Regions from separate parts of the Bacillus swezeyi genome, predicted to be linked through region 2. Evidence: riboswitches for the same ligand, from Rfam matches in the RefSeq annotation. Region 2 holds a riboswitch; each other region holds the start of a gene.
What was found. Region 2 has a riboswitch for S-adenosylmethionine ahead of RBH91_RS09290 (YezD family protein). Riboswitches for the same ligand answer to the same signal wherever they lie in the genome.
Positions count from the first base shown of each region.

Region 1: another riboswitch for S-adenosylmethionine. It lies ahead of RBH91_RS16790 (MetQ/NlpA family ABC transporter substrate-binding protein); the one in region 2 lies ahead of RBH91_RS09290 (YezD family protein).
Region 3: another riboswitch for S-adenosylmethionine. It lies ahead of RBH91_RS21675 (5-methyltetrahydropteroyltriglutamate--homocysteine S-methyltransferase); the one in region 2 lies ahead of RBH91_RS09290 (YezD family protein).
Region 4: another riboswitch for S-adenosylmethionine. It lies ahead of metK (methionine adenosyltransferase); the one in region 2 lies ahead of RBH91_RS09290 (YezD family protein).

Region 1 is NZ_CP133085.1:3,392,059-3,396,458, reverse strand. Features, by position in the region: gene RBH91_RS16800 (ABC transporter permease) at 1-1,011, shown strand, start outside; gene RBH91_RS16795 (coiled-coil domain-containing protein) at 1,041-1,715, opposite strand; SAM riboswitch class I at 1,845-1,950, shown strand; gene RBH91_RS16790 (MetQ/NlpA family ABC transporter substrate-binding protein) at 2,012-2,833, shown strand; gene RBH91_RS16785 (MDR family MFS transporter) at 2,964-4,148, shown strand; gene RBH91_RS16780 (DUF4257 domain-containing protein) at 4,365-4,400, shown strand, end outside.
Region 2 is NZ_CP133085.1:1,865,426-1,869,825, reverse strand. Features, by position in the region: gene sat (sulfate adenylyltransferase) at 1-432, opposite strand, end outside; gene RBH91_RS09300 (sulfate permease) at 458-1,522, opposite strand; gene RBH91_RS09295 (phosphoadenylyl-sulfate reductase) at 1,534-2,235, opposite strand; gene RBH91_RS09290 (YezD family protein) at 2,322-2,438, opposite strand; SAM riboswitch class I at 2,543-2,647, opposite strand; gene pyrE (orotate phosphoribosyltransferase) at 2,807-3,439, opposite strand; gene pyrF (orotidine-5'-phosphate decarboxylase) at 3,436-4,155, opposite strand; gene RBH91_RS09275 (dihydroorotate dehydrogenase) at 4,124-4,400, opposite strand, start outside.
Region 3 is NZ_CP133085.1:4,334,025-4,338,424, forward strand. Features, by position in the region: gene RBH91_RS21665 (DUF3298 and DUF4163 domain-containing protein) at 1-559, opposite strand, end outside; gene RBH91_RS21670 (hypothetical protein) at 911-1,462, shown strand; SAM riboswitch class I at 1,561-1,670, shown strand; gene RBH91_RS21675 (5-methyltetrahydropteroyltriglutamate--homocysteine S-methyltransferase) at 1,752-2,882, shown strand; gene RBH91_RS21680 (glycosyltransferase family 39 protein) at 3,025-4,400, shown strand, end outside.
Region 4 is NZ_CP133085.1:3,408,280-3,412,679, reverse strand. Features, by position in the region: gene RBH91_RS16885 (dicarboxylate/amino acid:cation symporter) at 1-468, opposite strand, end outside; gene pckA (phosphoenolpyruvate carboxykinase (ATP)) at 600-2,183, opposite strand; SAM riboswitch class I at 2,378-2,517, shown strand; gene metK (methionine adenosyltransferase) at 2,931-4,133, shown strand; gene asnB (asparagine synthase (glutamine-hydrolyzing)) at 4,366-4,400, shown strand, end outside.

The DNA of each region.
Region 1 (4,400 bases), 1.5 Mb from region 2:
TTAGGCGGCCGGGCCAATCAGCAAATTCCATATGTTACGATTACCGATATGGCAGCGGAGCAAAAGGCCAATATTGACCTGGACCGCGGACGGGTAGCGAAATCACCGAATGAAATTGTTGTCGGCTATCATTTTGGAGAGACATTCTGGACGAAAAAAGAAGCGAAGGAATATGAAAAGCAGCTCAGCAGTAATGCGGAAGATGTAAAAGAGCCAAAAGGCTATACAAAGGATATTCTCGGCAAAACGATTGAATTAAAGGTCTCAAGAATTGATCAGAAAACAGGAGAAAAAGGCAAAGAAAAAACGTACGATTTTAAAGTTGTCGGAGTGACAAAAAAGCCTTCATATGATTGGGCAACCGATGCGCATGTGTATGTCAGCGATGAAATGGCAAAACAATTCACCGGTTTTTTGAAGACGGACAAAGATGATGGTGCCATTCAAAAAACGTTGTCTGTTTTTGCGGACAGCTTTGAGCATGTTGGACAGCTGACAAGCGATTTGGAAGACAAAGGGTTTTACGTTGATTCAGTGACAAAAAAGCTTGATAGTATCAATGTGTTTTTCATGGCTTTTAAAATCGGCCTGATTTTCGTCGGCGTCATTGCCGTACTCATTTCCGCGATCGGAATTTTCAACACGATGACGATGGCCGTCAAAGAGCGCACGCAGGAGATCGGTATTATGAAAGCGATCGGTGCGAGCCCGAATGTGATTCGGAAAATGTTTTTGATGGAGAGCGCCTATATCGGCATCATCGGATCTGTTTTCGGCGTGGTTATTTCTTACGGCGTCAGCTTTCTAGTGAACAAAATTGTTCCGCCGATTCTGGCGTCCATGACTCAAGGCGGAGGGGAAGAGTTCAACATTACATTCTCTTATATTCCGTTGAGCCTTGTCATCATCGCAACCGCCATCAGCGCGGGCGTCGCGATGCTTTCCGGCCTCAATCCGGCCGTCAAAGCGACAAAAACGAACGTGCTGACGGCATTAAGAAGAGAATTATAAGGTGAAAAGCCGGCGCTATGCCGGCTTTTTTATCGTTTAGGCGGACTGTATCCAGCTGCCCTGGCTTCTTTTTCTGAGCAGAACCATTGGACGACGTTTTTCGTGCGGTTGTAGTATGTACTTCCCGGTGTATGATAGATGTGGTTGACGCTTCCCTTAATTTTGCACTCTTGATTGCTTTGAGCGGTGTTTTCCGAAGATTCGCCGCTGTTGTTTGACGGGGCTGTAGCAGAAGCGCTCTTCTCTTTTGACGCCGCTTTTGCATTCCCGCTTTTCACTTCTGCTTTTTCCAGTTTTTCAGTCAGGGATGTTTTGTCTTTCGTCAGCTCGTCTTTTTCTTTGTTGAGTTTTTCGTTTTCTTTTTTCAGCGTTTCATTCTCTGTTTGGGTGGCTGTTAGTTTTTCTTTTGCTTGTTTGAGCTGCTGTTTTAATGCTTTTTGTTCTTTTTGTAAATTTGACTTTTCAGAGGTTAATTCTTTCACTTGTGCTGTCAGATTTTCCGGTTTTTTCGTATCGGCATATGTCTCTTGATCGTTAAATGGTGCTGTGATGATGAGAAGGAGGAGCCCGCCGATAAAACAAGGATAGAAGATTTTTCTGGAAAACCTTTTATCTTTTGAAAAGAGCTTTCGTATAAAATGAAATGCAAAATAGCCGATCGAAAAAATAAGAGATAAAAACCCGATCATCATTAAGAATGCCATTATTCCTCTCCTTTCTGTTTTGATATTCATATTTTAACTCATTATGAAAAAAATGTTTACAATGAAAAACTTCTTGCAAATCTAAATATTCAAACGTAAAATGGAGAAATCATTTAAAAATTAATATTGAGCTTATGAAGAGAGATGGAGGGACTGGCCCTGTGAAATCTCAGCAACCTGCATATGCAAGGTGCTAAATCCAGCAGAATGTCAGATGCATTCTGAAAGATAAGTTGAAGAACAACTCTTTCAGATTAGCTGAAAGAGTTTTTTTTATGATGGAGGAGGAGAATAACATGAAGAAATATGTAAAATGGGCGTCTGCACTTGTATTAACGAGCATCATCACACTCCTTGCCGCATGCGGAAACGGCGCGGAAAGCGGAGGCAAGACGATCAGGATCGGCGCAACCGCAGGTCCGTATTATGATATGGTCACAAAGGCGATTCAGCCTGAACTTGAGAAAAAGGGCTATAAAGTAGAGACCATTGAATTTACCGATTATGTTCAGCCGAATACAGCATTAAGCGAGGGCGAACTTGACGCCAATCTGTTTCAGCATGAAGTCTTTATGAAGGCATACAATCGGGAAAATCATAAAAACCTCACCGGCCTGATGACAGTGCCGACGGCGCCGATGGGGCTTTATTCAGAAAAATATCAGGATTTGAAAGATGTTGAGGCCGGTGCGGAAGTGGCCATTCCGAATGATCCGGCTAACGCCGCCAGGGCATTTTTAACATTAAAGGATCAGGGGCTGATTAAGCTTAAAAATAATATCGATACATTAAAGGCCTCGGTTCACGATATTGCGGAAAATCCAAAAAAATTGACATTTAAACAGCTTGAATCTGCGAACCTGCCGCGGGCTGTGGAAGATCTGGATATCGCCGCTGTGCCCGGAAATTTCGCCCTGTCGGCCAATATGAAGCTGCAGGATGCACTGGCGCTTGAAAATATGCCTGACCGCTACCGCAATCAAGTCGTTGTGGATGGAAAAAACAAAGATAAGCAGTTTGCCGAAGATTTAAAAGAAGTGATCAAATCCAAGGCTTTTGAAGAAACCATTGATCAAGCATTTGCGGGTTTTGGAAAGCCGAAATGGATGACGGAATAGCAAAGTGCAAAAAATCTCCTTTAGCAAAAAGGGGATTTTTTGCGGCCGAAAATCAAAACCTGTCAATTGAAAAATCCGCCCGAAACGAATAGAATCTAGGAGGAACTAAAATCAGAAAGAAGGAAACACAATGCCGCGAACGTTATGGCTTTTGGTCATCGGGATGTTTATCAATGTAACAGGAGCTTCTTTTTTGTGGCCGCTGAATACCATCTATATCCATCAGCATTTGGGCAAGTCATTAACGGCTGCCGGATTCGTGTTAATGCTGAACTCAGGTGCAAATGTCATCGGCAACTTGTGCGGTGGATTTCTATTTGATAAGATCGGCGGTTTTAAAACGGTTCTTTTAGGAATCGTCATGACGTTTGCATGCCTGTCAGGGCTTGTCTTTTTTCACGACTGGACCGCTTACATTCTTTTGTTGACAGCAGCCGGCTTTGGCTCCGGCATTGTTTTTCCGGCCTGTTATGCAATGGCCGGTTCGGTTTGGCCTAAGGGCGGAAGAAAAGCATTTAATGCAGTGTATGTGGCGCAAAATGCGGGGGTTGCAGTTGGTTCGGCGCTCGGAGGACTTGTCGCTTCCTTTTCCTTCACTTATGTATTTCTTGCGAATGCGATGCTTTACGCGGTGTTTTTCTTGATTGCATTTTTCGGATTTAAACATATTCGGACGGAAAAGACCGTTCAGTCATCCGTTTTGGATCACGCCGATTCGGTTAGCGTGAAGCCGAGGTTTCACGCCCTCATGATCATATGTACGGGGTATCTTCTGGGCTGGATCGCTTATTCTCAATGGTCTTCCACCATCGCTTCACATACTCAGGAGCTTGGTGTATCTCTTGGCCAGTACAGCCTGTTATGGACTGTGAACGGCGCGCTTATCGTCTTTGGGCAGCCGCTTATCGGCTTCTTTGTCAAACGATTTGCCGAATCGCTGTTAAAACAGATCGTGATCGGCTTTGTTATTTTTATGTTCGCCTACGGTATTCTGTTTGCGGCAGAACAATTTCAGGCATTCCTTGCTGCGATGATCGTGCTGACGATCGGTGAAATGCTTGTATGGCCGGCTGTCCCTACAATAGCAAACCGTCTCGCTCCACAGGGAAAAGAAGGTTTTTATCAAGGGATTGTCAACAGTATGGCCACCGGAGGAAGAATGGTCGGGCCTCTTTTTGGCGGGATGCTTGTTGATTTTTTCAGCATGCAGGCTTTGCTGGCGGTACTGATCGTTTTATTGATGATCGGTATCGGGACGGCATTTTTATACAGCAGGAAAGAGAAGCAGCTCCCCATCCAGCAGCACCAAGACTGACATAGAAAAAATAGGTAATTGTAATTACGTAAAAATGAATCAAATGAATCAAGATTATTACCTAAATCTTCACATATAATGGAAGAAACAAGCTTTTTTTCTTCTCAGACAGAACACATTTTCTGTATGGTAGTATCGAATATCATCGCAAGGGGTCTAGGGGGGCTGCTCGATGGCCTGAAGTCGCTTGACTAAACTAAGGGCTTTAGGAAGGTGATGAAGATGCTGCATCAAGTTTTGGTTGCTTGTTTG
Region 2 (4,400 bases):
ATAGACGTCTCCCCGTTCAAATAATTTTTTGACGCCCGGATGCTCAAGTTCGTCAGTTTTATAGATTCGTACGGCTTCCGTTTTCTTATCCGGTGTATAGATATCTTCGATGTCAATGACGCCGTATGTTTCTCCGTTGTAAGTGAGGCGGACGGTATCGCCTGTTTTTAATTGAACCGCTTTTTGTTCATCTACCGGAAGAGTGATCGGGAGCGTCCATACCTCACCGCCGGCCAGTCTCATATTCTCTACTACTGAGAGATAGTCTTTCTCTGTCAGAAAGCCTTGAATCGGGCTGTATGCTCCGATTCCGATCAGTTCCAAATCGGCAAAAGCGATCAGATCAAGCTCAATTTCCTGTGCAATATGTTGATAATCGTATGTTTCATTTACGCGGTTGACCAATACACCGCCATGTGGTGCTAAACTCATAAGACTTTTTCCTCCTGCTCGATGTTTAAATTCCTCCGCCCTGTTCATGGACAGAGCTGTGTTCTTTTCTTACCGCCCTCATCAGGCTGATCGTTCCGACAGATGCCAAAAGAACGCTCGTGACGACGATGAGAGCGTAATAGTCTCCTTTTAATAAAAGGCTGACCAGCATGTACGATAGGCTTAACGAAAGGAACGGCGATACGATCCACACTTTCAGCATCGTTTTGACCACCTGTTTATGAAAAACATTGCCGCCGTTTTTTGCCATCCCCATTCCTATAATAGAAGATGAAGTTACTTGCGCAAGCGGAACAGGGAGGCCGAAAATTGAGCTGATCATCACAAGCCCCGCTCCTGTTCCCGACAGAAGGATCCCCTCTCCTTTTGAGAATCTCGTAATCTTTTTGCCGTTCGTTTCAAGAACGCGCCGCCCCAATAAAAGGGCGCCGAGCGCGACAAACAGTCCGCCGTACAGCGTTCCTTCTCCGACTGTCAAAACATGCGCCGCCACCAAAGGACCCACAGCATTTGCCACATTGTTCATACCCGCTGAGAAGGCCTCGAAAAATCCGGTCATTAAAAGAAGAACCGTCAAAACCTTTGCTTTTTTTCCTGAGGCTGGACGTTTTATCGTTTTTTTGATGACCTTCGCCATAAAAAATGTAAAAGAAAAAGCAACGATCGGAACAATCACCCAAAATGAGACGATAACAAGCAAAGATTTGACAAACAAAACTTGGTATGCGACACCGACTCCGACGACAGATCCGACTGTCACTTCACTTGTCGAAAGTGGAATGCCGAGAACATTTGCGATAAAAAGCGACAACGCGGCTGAGCCGATGATAATGCAGACGATTTCAAGCGTAATCACCCGTTCTGGAATGATGCCTGAGCTGATCGTTTTCACGACATTTCCTCCGCCGATGACGGCTCCCGAGAGAACGCCGGCCGCACAGATCAAGAGCGCGTGGAGCTTTTTTTTCACCGCTTCCGATCCGTAGGCGATGCCCATAGAAGCCGCTGCACCGCTCGCTCCGATGTTCACCGCAAAAAACATGCTAAATATAATGGCGGCAAGTTCCATGACTCATCTCCTTACTCGTGTAGTCCGCATTCTGTTTTATTTGATCCGTTCCAGCGTCCGGAACGAAGATCTTCCATCGTAAAGGCCGGAGAGGTGCACGGCGCACAGCCGATGCTCGGATATCCTTGGTCGTGAAGCGGATTGTACGGCAGGTCGTGTTTTGTCACATATCTCCATATATCCTTCCACGTCCAATGGATGAGCGGACAAACTTTAATGGACTTGAATTTTTCGTCTTTATTTAAGAAGTTCGTATTTCTGCGTCCTTCGGATTGCTCGCGGCGCAGGCCTGACAGCCATGCCGGATAACCTGAAAGCGTCTCCCGGAGAGGAATGACCTTCCTCATTTCACAGCAGGAATTCGGAGCGGTCTTCCAAAGTTCGTCTCCGTATTCCCACGCTTGCTGTTCGACGGTGAGCTCCGGCTTTTTCATGATAATCTGAAGGCCCGGATATCGTTCTTTGACAGCGTTGATCGTTTCATACGTTTCTTTAAAATGAAGCCCTGTATCAAGAAAAACGATGACGGCATCTTTTTTTACTTTGTAAATCAAATCGATCAGGACGATCCCTTCAATCCCGAAACTGCATGCATATACGAGCTGGTCTCCGTAATGGCCGTACGCCCATTTCAGAACGGAAAGCGCTCCTTTGTATAAGTCATCCTCTTGAAAAGAGATGTTCGGTTCCTCCCATGTACTGTAAGTAAAAATTTTCGGTTCCCCCTTTTTTCGCCAACAAAAAAGACGGCTTCCAACAGAAAAAAACTGTGAAAACCGCCTCTAGTTTGTCTAGTCAGCTATTTCAATCTTATTTTTTCATTTTTTTCGATTTGAATGACTTTGCCGTCTTGAACAACGAATGTGATAGATCCGTAATTCATGTCTTTCAGCATGTCTTTCATTGTGATGATCACTTTTTCGAGCTGCTCATCTGTTTTCACTTCTAGCTCCTCCTCTGCCCCGTAAAAATTAAAATCTTTCTTCCAAATTTGAAAGAAAGATGAGGAACTTCTGATATTCCTTATCTCTCAAAATGAGGGCATTTTGCTGGAAGTAGCACCTTACGTTATACGCAGGTTGCCGGGTTTCATCGGGCCAGTCCCTCCACCACTCTTGATAAGTTTGCTTTTGTTATTTTAAAATTTTAGCACAATTCGAATAAAAGTCAACCCGACTTTTTTTATAGGATTAATAAAAAATAAAAATGATGCTATTTTACTAGTATCCAGCCTGAAAAAAGACGCAAAAAAGCCGCTCCCCTTTAAAGGGAACACGGCTTTTATCACTTTTTCATCCAAGTTTTGGACTCGGGATTGACTTTCCATTCTTTCAGCTTGTCGGCATCCGCTTCACTAATATAGCCGCCGGCAAGAGCGGCTTCTGTCAAGGTGTCATAGTCAGTCAGTGTATCATAGTCGACATTTGCTTCACTGAAAGCGCTAGCTGCTTGGGGGAGGCCGTATGTGAAAATGGCGGTGACGCCCAGCACATCACATCCGGCCGCTTTTAACGCGGCTGCGGCTTCAAGAACGCTTCCGCCGGTTGAAATTAAATCTTCAATCACAACGACTTTCTGCCCTGCTTTGACTGCCCCTTCAATTTGGTTTCCTTTTCCGTGCGCCTTCGGCTTGCTTCTGACATAGCACATCGGCAGACGGAGTCTGTCAGCGGCGAGTGCGGCATGCGGAATACCCGCGGTCGCCGTACCGGCGATCATGTCCGCTTCCGGAAACTTGTCTTTTATCAGTTCGGCCAGACCTGAAGCGATGTCATCCCTCACTTCTGGATATGAAAGTGTCAGACGATTGTCGCAGTAGATCGGCGATAAGATGCCGCTCGCCCATGTAAACGGCTCATTCGGCCGCAGGAAAACCGCCTTGATCTTTAGTAGATGGTTTGCTATATCTGTTTTCATGCCTTCGTTCCCTCCCACTGAAGTGCTATTTTCTGATAGGCTGATACAGGGTCTTCAGCTTGTGTGATCGAACGGCCGACGACGATCGCTGAAACGCCATTTTCCCTTGCATAAGACGGCGTCGCCACTCTGACCTGATCATTGTTTTTGTCCTCCTCTAAGCGAATTCCCGGTGTGACGGTCAGAAAAGTAGGCGCCACAGCCTGATAGATGTGTTCGGCTTCATGAGCGGAACAGACAACACCGTCAAGTCCGCTTTCTTCCGCCAGTCTGCTGTAGTGAAGAACGGTGTCATTCAGCGGCGTTTCTATCAGCAGTTCATGTTTAAGCATGTCTTGCGACGTACTTGTCAGCTGTGTCACCGCGATTAAGGACGGCCGCTTTTGTCCTGCTGCTGTTCCTGCTTCAAGACCTTCCAGCGCTGCTTCCATCATTTGCTTCCCTCCAGCTGCGTGGACGTTGACTAAATTGACACCAAATCCCGCCAGCCTTTTCATTGCTTTATATACGGTCGTCGGAATGTCATGGCATTTTAAATCCAAGAAAATACGGCAGTCCCTCATGTTGAGTTCTTCAAGGACGGAAGGGCCTTCTTGATAAAAAAGCTCCATCCCCACCTTCACAAACAGTTTTTCTCCTTGAAAACGATCTAAAAATGCCAATGATTCCTGTGCTGATGCAAAATCAAGCGCGATGATGGGCGGCGTATGTTTCATCCTTCCAGCTCCTTCCGATACACTCGTTCAAAGATTTGTATCCGTATTTTTCTAAAACGCGCGGCAGATCTTTAATGATCTCCGGGCAGGCAAACGGGTTGACGAAGTTGGCCGTGCCGACGGCGACAGCGCTTGCTCCAGCCAGCAAAAATTCGAGTGCATCTTCAGCAGACTGAACGCCGCCCATGCCGATAATCGGAATGCTGACTTTCTGGCTGACTTCATATACCATCCGGATCGCCACC
Region 3 (4,400 bases), 2.1 Mb from region 2:
TATTTTTACCAAGAACGATATCTTTTTTCTTCACATCAGGGAAGAAAATATCTTGATGCTTTCGAATATAGTCATAAATGTAGTTTCTTGTTTTTTCAACCTTTGATTTCTTGTTTAATACATCGGTCAAGTATACGCGCTTTTTCGCTTTCAGATCATAGTTGAACGAACGAACAGCTGTATTGCCGTGTGCTCCCCCGGAATATACATAATTCGCCGTCTGGATGCTCAGTTTTTTGTCGTTCAGATATTTTACCTCGAAAGACGTTTGGTACGCCGTTTGATAACCGTGCTGTTCACCGCCTTTTTTATTTTTTAAATAATCTTGATAAGACTGTTCAATATATCTTTTGAAGTCATTGTTGATCTTGTTTTGCAGAGATTTGCTGCTCAAGTTTTTGACCTGCGGATATTTCAGCTCCTTCACATTTTTATATGTATGGCTCGTCACCATCGGTTTATTGCCATTTGCCGCTTGAGCAGTCCCGCCAAACATCGTAAAAACCAAGAGCCCTGTCATCAAAATACCGGCAGCTTTCAAAAATGTCCTTTTCTTCATCATTCAGCCTCCTTAAAAGTGTCATTTTTATATTACCCATTTTCAAAATAGGTACACATTTTAGACCGATGACGAAGGGAAAAAGTTTCTATTTTAAGTTAAACATTTAAAAAATATCCAAGTATTCACTTCAAATACCAGCGCTTTCACGTGTATAAGCACTGTATTCAATTCTTTCCAGCATGTCGTATACCTTATCCAGCTTATTCATGGGGACTCCATTCATTGGGACACCTCATTTAAAATGACATGTATCCCACTCTGTCGAAAAAGAACCGAAAAAGCAATTTGTCAAAACCCAATAAATCAGTTAATCTTTTCTCAACAATTTTCAAAATGGGAGATGCTTAAATGGACCATTTCATTCAGACGTATTTTGCAAACCTGGAGTCCAAAGATAAAAATATCCAGTATGAAGCCTATCAAAACATTCTAGCCGCCGCTGAAAAAGAAGTGGACTGGGCATATGAGGTTTGGGATCAATTAATAGAAGACCTTCATCATCAAGACCATCATAAAAGATCAAGAGCAGCACAATTCCTTTCTTATTTAGCGATCAGTGATCCGGATAAAAGGATCTTGAAGGATTTTCCTGAATTATGGAAAGTGACAAAAGATGAGAAGTTTGTCACCGCAAGGCACAGTCTGCAATCGATTTGGAGGGTTGGCTTGGCCGGGACAGAACAGCGAGAGATGGTCCTGTATCATCTTGTTGAACGTTTTAACAACTGCTTGCCGGAAAAAAATCATACGTTGATTCGATTTGATATCATTCAAGGCCTCAGACATTTATACGATGCGATAAATGCTGAAGAAATCAAGCAGATCGCAATAGATTTGGTTTCTAAGGAAGAAAATGAAAAATATCAAAAAAAGTATAAAGCTGTATGGAAAGATGCTTAAACCTCTTACAGCATGGGAAAGATTTTAGCAAACCCATTGACATTTTCACAAAAAGTATTAATATTAAAATTATTATAAAAATCGCATAAAAAAGGTTTTCCTTATCAAGAGTGGTGGAGGGACTGGCCCTGTGAAACCCGGCAACCGCTGTCTATGACAGAATGGTGCTAAATCCTTAAGAGCATATTCGTGTTCTTGAAGATAAGGAGGAGATTGTATATCAAGCTCTTCCTGATAGGGAAGAGCTTTTTTATGTCCATAAAGACAAAAAAAGAAAGAGGGATCGATCATGACACAATCAACTGAGTGGTCACAGGAAACGCGAACACAAAAAAAGGGGCCGTACCGAGCTGATCAAGTAGGAAGCCTCTTAAGGTCAGAACCTGTTAAAAAGGCGCGCCTCCAAAGAGCGGCCGGTGAGATGACCGCTGAACAATTGCGTGAGATTGAGAATGAAGAGATTCAGCGCATCGTAGAAAAGCAAAAAGAGATCGGGCTGAAAGCCGTGACGGACGGGGAGTTCCGCCGGGCTTGGTGGCACTTTGATTTTCTGGAAGGCTTAGACGGTGTTGAAGGCTATGTACCTGAAAGCGGCATTCAATTCCACAATACGAAAACAAAAGCACGCGGCATAAAAGTAAATGGCAAACTTGATTTTACGAATCACCCGATGCTTGAAGATTATCAATTTCTTCATAGTATTGCAGGCACCCATACGCCGAAAATGACGATTCCAAGTCCGAATATGCTGTTTTTCAGAGGGAAGCTGGAAGAAAGTGCATACAAGGATCTCGATGAGTTCAATCATGATGTAGCGCAGGCTTACAAAAAAGCAATCCGCGCATTCTATGATGCCGGCTGCCGTTATCTGCAGCTGGATGACACGGCTTGGGCAGTATTTTTCTCAGAAAAGGGGCAAGAGCAGATCAAGGCCTTCGGCCGCAAACCTGATGAGCTGCGCCAATCCTTTGCCAACACCATCAATGAAGCACTTGACGGACGCCCCGATGATTTAACTGTAACAATGCACATTTGCCGCGGAAACTTCCGTTCGACATGGGCGGCATCAGGCGGATACGACGCCGCGGCGGAAACCATTTTCGACGGATTAAACCTTGACGGACTCTTCCTTGAATTCGATGATGAACGCTCCGGAGGCTTTGACCCGCTTCGTTTCGTGAAACGGAAAGACTTGCAAATCGTCCTCGGCCTCATCACATCTAAATTCGGGGAGCTTGAAAGTCCGGATGCAATTAAGCGGCGCATTGAAGAGGCTTCACGCTATGTTGATCTGAACCAGCTTTGTTTGAGCCCGCAGTGCGGCTTCGCCTCTACAGAAGAAGGCAACCTGCTGACTGAAGAGCAGCAGTGGGAGAAGCTGCGCCATGTGATTGAGATTGCAGAAGATGTGTGGAAATAAATTCAGATCACTTTGAGATATACCTTTCCTTAGGTATGTCTCTTTTTTTTGTCCACTTTTACAATTTAAAAATCCTTCTTGATTTGTTCATAGTTTGATCATATTTGGCTTCTATAATGCTTTTAAGTGAGGTGACCGAATAATGAAAAAGAAAAGGAAAATTGATATATTCCTAATTTTGATTCTCGTATTATCTGCAGGTTTAAATCTTTACGGCATCTGGAATAGCGACACAGACAACGCCTACTATACGGCGGCCGTGGAAAGTATGACCCAAAGCTTTCATAACTTCTTTTACGCATCTTTTGACCCGGCAGGCTTTGTAACTGTTGATAAACCGCCTGTCGCATTATGGATTCAAACACTATTCGCTCTCGTATTCGGCGTGCACGGCTGGAGCGTCGTTCTGCCCGAAGCGATCGCTGAAGTGATCTCTGTATCACTCTTGTACTTTATTGTAAAACCGACCTTTGGAAAAACGGCGGCAAGAATTGCTGCTCTCGTGATGGCATGTACACCGATTGCCGTTGCAGTCAGCCACACAAACAACGTTGACAGCATTCTCGTCCTTTGTTTGATGTTTGCAACCTGGATGTTGTTTAAAGCAGTCCGCACAGGAAAAATGTTGTGGCTCATCGCATCCTTCTTTATGGTCGGCGTCGGCTTTAACGTGAAAATGCTGCAGGCTTATATGGTGTTACCGGCATTCCTGCTATTTTATCTGATTGCAGCTAAGACGACCATTCGCAAAAAAATTGTATCTCTTATAACATCAGTCATTGTCCTGGCAGGTGTTTCCGTTTCCTGGGCAGTCATCGTCGACAGCCAGCCGGAGAGTTCGCGGCCTTATATCGGAAGCAGCCAAACCAACTCTGTACTTGAGCTCGCTTTTGGCTACAACGGAATCCAGCGTCTCACAGGACAAAATGGCGGAGGCGGGGGAGCCGCTTCTTCTGATCAAGATCAAAAGAACCAGCAGCAGGAAATGCCGCAGCAGCAAAACGGCAGTTCCGATAACAGTTCAGACTCATCAAATGAACAAATGACTCCGCCAAGCGGAGGCGAGATGCCTGCTGGCGGACCGGACGGCCAACAAGGGGATGTTCAAAGCGGCGGAGGCGGCCCCGGAGGCGGCGGAAATGGAGCAGGCTCTTTCGGCACAGGTACACCGGGACCGCTGAGATTGTTCCAATCTGAGCTTTCAGGTCAGGCAAGCTGGCTGATCCCGTTTGTATTATTCGGTATTATCGGTTTACTGATTACAGGCCTTCGCGGTCAAAGAAAATTTAATGACACAACGAATGAAACGATTTACTGGACGATGTGGCTTGTGCCGGTCGCTGCATTCTTCAGCGTCGCGGGATTCTTCCACCATTACTATCTGATCATGCTGGCAGCACCGATTGCCGCTTTGGCTGGTGCAGGCTGGACGGCACTGGTCCGCCTCTACCAAGAGGAAAGCGGCTGGAAAAAACGGCTGCTTCCAATCGGCATTTTGCTGACAACTGCATTTGAATT
Region 4 (4,400 bases), 1.5 Mb from region 2:
ATCAAACGCATTTTTTAATGTTTTGCCAGGCAGGTAGGCAATACCGATACCCATGATAAAAGCGAAAATCAGCGCGCTCATGACGCTCATAAAAGGCGTCATTTCAATAGTGAAAAATCCGCTTTGCAGGACTTCTTCCGGATTTTTAAACTCTTGAAGCTGATGTCCGGAAATAATGGCAGGGAGCAGATTTGATCCGACCAGATATGCCAAAAGGCCTGCAATAATGGTTGAGCTATAGGCGATGCCGGCGGTAATGCCAAGGATTTTTCCCGCACCGCGGCCGATTTGTCCAATGCCCGGAATAATAAAAGCGATAATAATAAAAGGAATGACAAATTTAATAAAGCTTCCAAAAATATCATTGAACGTGGCGGCGGTTTTGACAAACCAAAGCGGTGCAAAGCTTCCAACGATAACACCAAGAACAATTGCCGTAATAATCCTCGGCAGTAATCCAAATTTCATAGATGTGTCCTCCTGAAATATACAAATGTTTTTAATATATTATCATATGAAAGCTTTCTTTTGTTAAAAATTAAAAAAGTCTGTATTTTCAAATAACAGCAGCGCATGATCACGCTGCTGCTGAATTTGCTTTAAACAAGAGGGCCCCCGGCTTTTTCAATGTCATCAGTATTGGAAAATTTTTTGAAATTCTTTTTGAATTCATTTGCCAAAAGGATTGCTTTTTCCTCATAGGCTTTTTCATCTGCCCATGTTTTTGCCGGTTCAAGCACCTGGTCAGGGACTCCTGGGACGTGTACTGGTGTATGAAGTCCGAAAATCCGGTCTGTCCTCATCTCAGTATGATCCAGCTCTCCTTCTATTGCGGCCTGCACCATCGCTCTTGTATGAGCCAGGCTCATTCTTTCACCGATACCGTAGCCTCCGCCGGTCCAGCCTGTATTGACGAGGAATACGCTGACGCCGTGTTCGTCAATTTTTCTACCGAGCATTTCCGCATATACATGGGCCGGAAGCGGAAGGAAAGGCGAGCCAAAGCAAGTTGAAAATGTCGCTTCAGGGGAGGTGATGCCGCGTTCTGTTCCGGCAAGCTTGCTCGTATATCCGCTTAGGAAATGATACATGGCCTGTTCTTTCGTCAGCTTGCTGATCGGAGGAAGCACGCCGAATGCATCTGCCGTTAGAAATACAATGGTCTGCGGATGCGCGGCAATGCTCGGTTTGACAATGTTGTCGATCGCATCTATCGGATAAGCGGCTCTTGTATTTTCCGTATAAAATGTATCAGAGTAGTCCGGCTCTCCAGTCTCATCGTCAACGACGACATTTTCCAGAACAGAACCGAAGCGGATCGCTTTATAAATCTGCGGTTCTTTTTCTTCGCTTAAATGAATGCATTTTGCATAGCAGCCGCCTTCAATATTAAAGACTCCTGTACTTGACCAGCCATGTTCATCATCACCGATCAGCTTCCGTTTCGGATCTGCTGAAAGCGTCGTTTTGCCTGTGCCTGACAAGCCGAAGAAGAGAGCGGTGCCGCCTTCTTCGCCAATGTTCGCCGAACAGTGCATCGGTAAAATGTTTTGTTCTGGAAGGAGGAAGTTCATAATGGAAAAAATCGATTTTTTCATTTCCCCGGCATATTCAGTGCCTCCGATTAAGATGGTCCTTTTTTCAAACGATACGATGATAAATGTTTCAGACCTTGTGCCATCAATCAGCGGATCGGCTTTGAAATTCGGTGCGGAAAGAATTGTAAAAGGTTTTTGACTCTCATTTTTTTCCTGGCCTTCTGGTCTGATGAACAGCTGTCTCGCGAACAGGTTATGCCAGGCGAACTCATTGACAACGGTGATCGGAAGCCGGTATTTTTCATCCGCGCCCGCAAAACCTTCAAATACATACAGTTCATCACGTTCCTTTAAATAGCTGACCACTTTTGTGTAAAGCCGTTCAAAAGCGGCTTCTGAAATCGGCTGGTTTACAGCGCCCCAGTCGACTTTCACTTTTGTGCTTTCTTCTTCCACGATGAATTTATCTTTTGGTGAACGGCCGGTATATGTACCGGTCGTCGCCCGTACGGCTCCTGAAGAGGTCAATACTCCCTCTTTGCGGTCAAGGATTTTTTCAACCAAGTGTGGAACGGATAAATTTAATTGAACGTTTTTGCCCGTTAATAACGCTTGTAAGTCAGTCGTTAAATCTATAGAGTTCATAAAAAACCTTCCTTTGCGAATTTTTTAATGTGTATAACATTAATGTAGAAATAGTATAACACATTTATTCTTATAGTCTATACTGTTTCTTCAAATTTCGTTCGGGTTTTTTCTTTAAAGAGATGACGCAAATTTTATCGGCCGATATTGACATGGCAAGCCATTTTAAGATAAGATATTTCATTGAGCGGATACTCTTATCCCGAGCTGGCGGAGGGACAGGCCCTATGAAGCCCAGCAACCGGTTTCTCTCTATATAAAGGATGTAAACAGCTTTTGAGATAACTACGGTGCTAACCTGATGCAAGGTGTTGAATACCTTGAGCGATAAGAGTGAAAGGCACGCAATACAAGACCCTTTCCTCAGTGAATAGGAAAAGGTTTTTTTATTGCATAAATCCATATACAAAAACTGCCGAAAAAAAATCATGCCTTCAGGATGAAGGTACTGGGCGTTTTTCACAGGACGTGAAAGGTTTTAGCCGAGTATCACCTAGCAGGATGAAGGTACTGGGCGTTTTTCACAGGACGTGAAAAGCTGCAGCCGGACAACCGTGCAGGAGAAGACTTGAGCTGCATCTGCAGAAGGGGAATACCGGCGCAGAATCTCGTTAAGAATAGAGAATATGGAAATTCTTTCAAAATGAGAGGGTATGAAGCCCGAGTACATCATGGGAACATAAGAGGGATGAGTTCCGTATCATATTTAAGGTCACGGCTGATCTTCATATACAGGAGGAAAATAAAATGAGCAAAAATCGTCGGTTATTTACTTCAGAGTCAGTTACGGAGGGACATCCGGACAAAATTTGTGATCAGATTTCGGATAGTATATTAGACGAAATTTTAAAGAAAGATCCGAATGCCCGCGTTGCATGCGAAACATCTGTGACGACCGGATTGGTGCTGGTAAGCGGTGAAATTACGACGTCAACATACGTGGATATTCCGAAAACAGTCCGCGAAACGATTAAAGAAATAGGATACACACGCGCAAAGTACGGCTTTGATGCTGAAACATGCGCGGTATTAACGTCTATAGATGAGCAGTCTCCTGATATTGCGATGGGAGTGGACCAAGCGCTTGAAGCTCGTGAAGGAGAGATGAGCGACGCTGAAATTGAAGCGATCGGAGCTGGGGACCAAGGTTTGATGTTTGGGTATGCCTGCAATGAGACAAAGGAACTGATGCCTCTGCCGATTTCTCTTGCTCATAAATTGTCCCGCCGTTTAACAGAAGTTCGGAAAGAGGAGATCCTTCCATATTTGCGTCCGGACGGCAAAACACAAGTGACCGTTGAATATGATGAGAATAATAAACCGATTCGCATTGATACAATCGTTATTTCAACACAGCATCATCCGGAAATTTCACTTGAGCAGATTCAGCGCAATCTGAAAGAACACGTGATTAACCCGGTTGTTCCAAAAGACTTGATCGATGAAAATACCAAATATTTTATTAATCCGACAGGCCGTTTTGTCATCGGGGGGCCGCAAGGAGATGCCGGCTTGACAGGACGGAAAATCATTGTTGACACATACGGCGGATATGCTCGCCACGGAGGAGGCGCGTTTTCTGGGAAAGACGCGACAAAAGTTGACAGATCTGCAGCTTATGCAGCGAGATATGTAGCGAAAAACATTGTGGCTGCAGGGCTTGCTGATACATGTGAAGTTCAGCTTGCTTATGCGATCGGCGTCGCTCAGCCTGTGTCCATTTCAATTGATACATTCGGCACAGGAAAAGCGAGCGAAGAGAAATTGATTGAAGTGGTTCGCAGAAACTTTGATTTGAGACCTGCCGGCATCATCAAAATGCTTGATCTGCGCCGTCCGATTTACAAACAAACGGCAGCTTACGGACATTTTGGACGCCTTGATCTTGATCTGCCTTGGGAGCGCACAGATAAAGCAGATCAGCTTCGCAAAGAGGCGCTAGGAGAATAACAACCGCATAGCCGCTTAACTAAGCGGCTTTGCTTTATTTTTCGACGGCGGCACGGGCTGCTATTAAAACTTGAAAAACTTCCGGATTTCATATGTTTGTTTTTTTATTGAAAACAAGTATTTTAATTTGAGCATTTTTCAAGTTTTTTGAAACGTTTTTCTTTAAATACATGTCTAATCAAGCAGCAGATCTTAATGTCTGCATGAAATTTTAAAAATCGGAGGCAATACTATGTGTGGATTTGTAGGGGTATTCAATCATCGCCC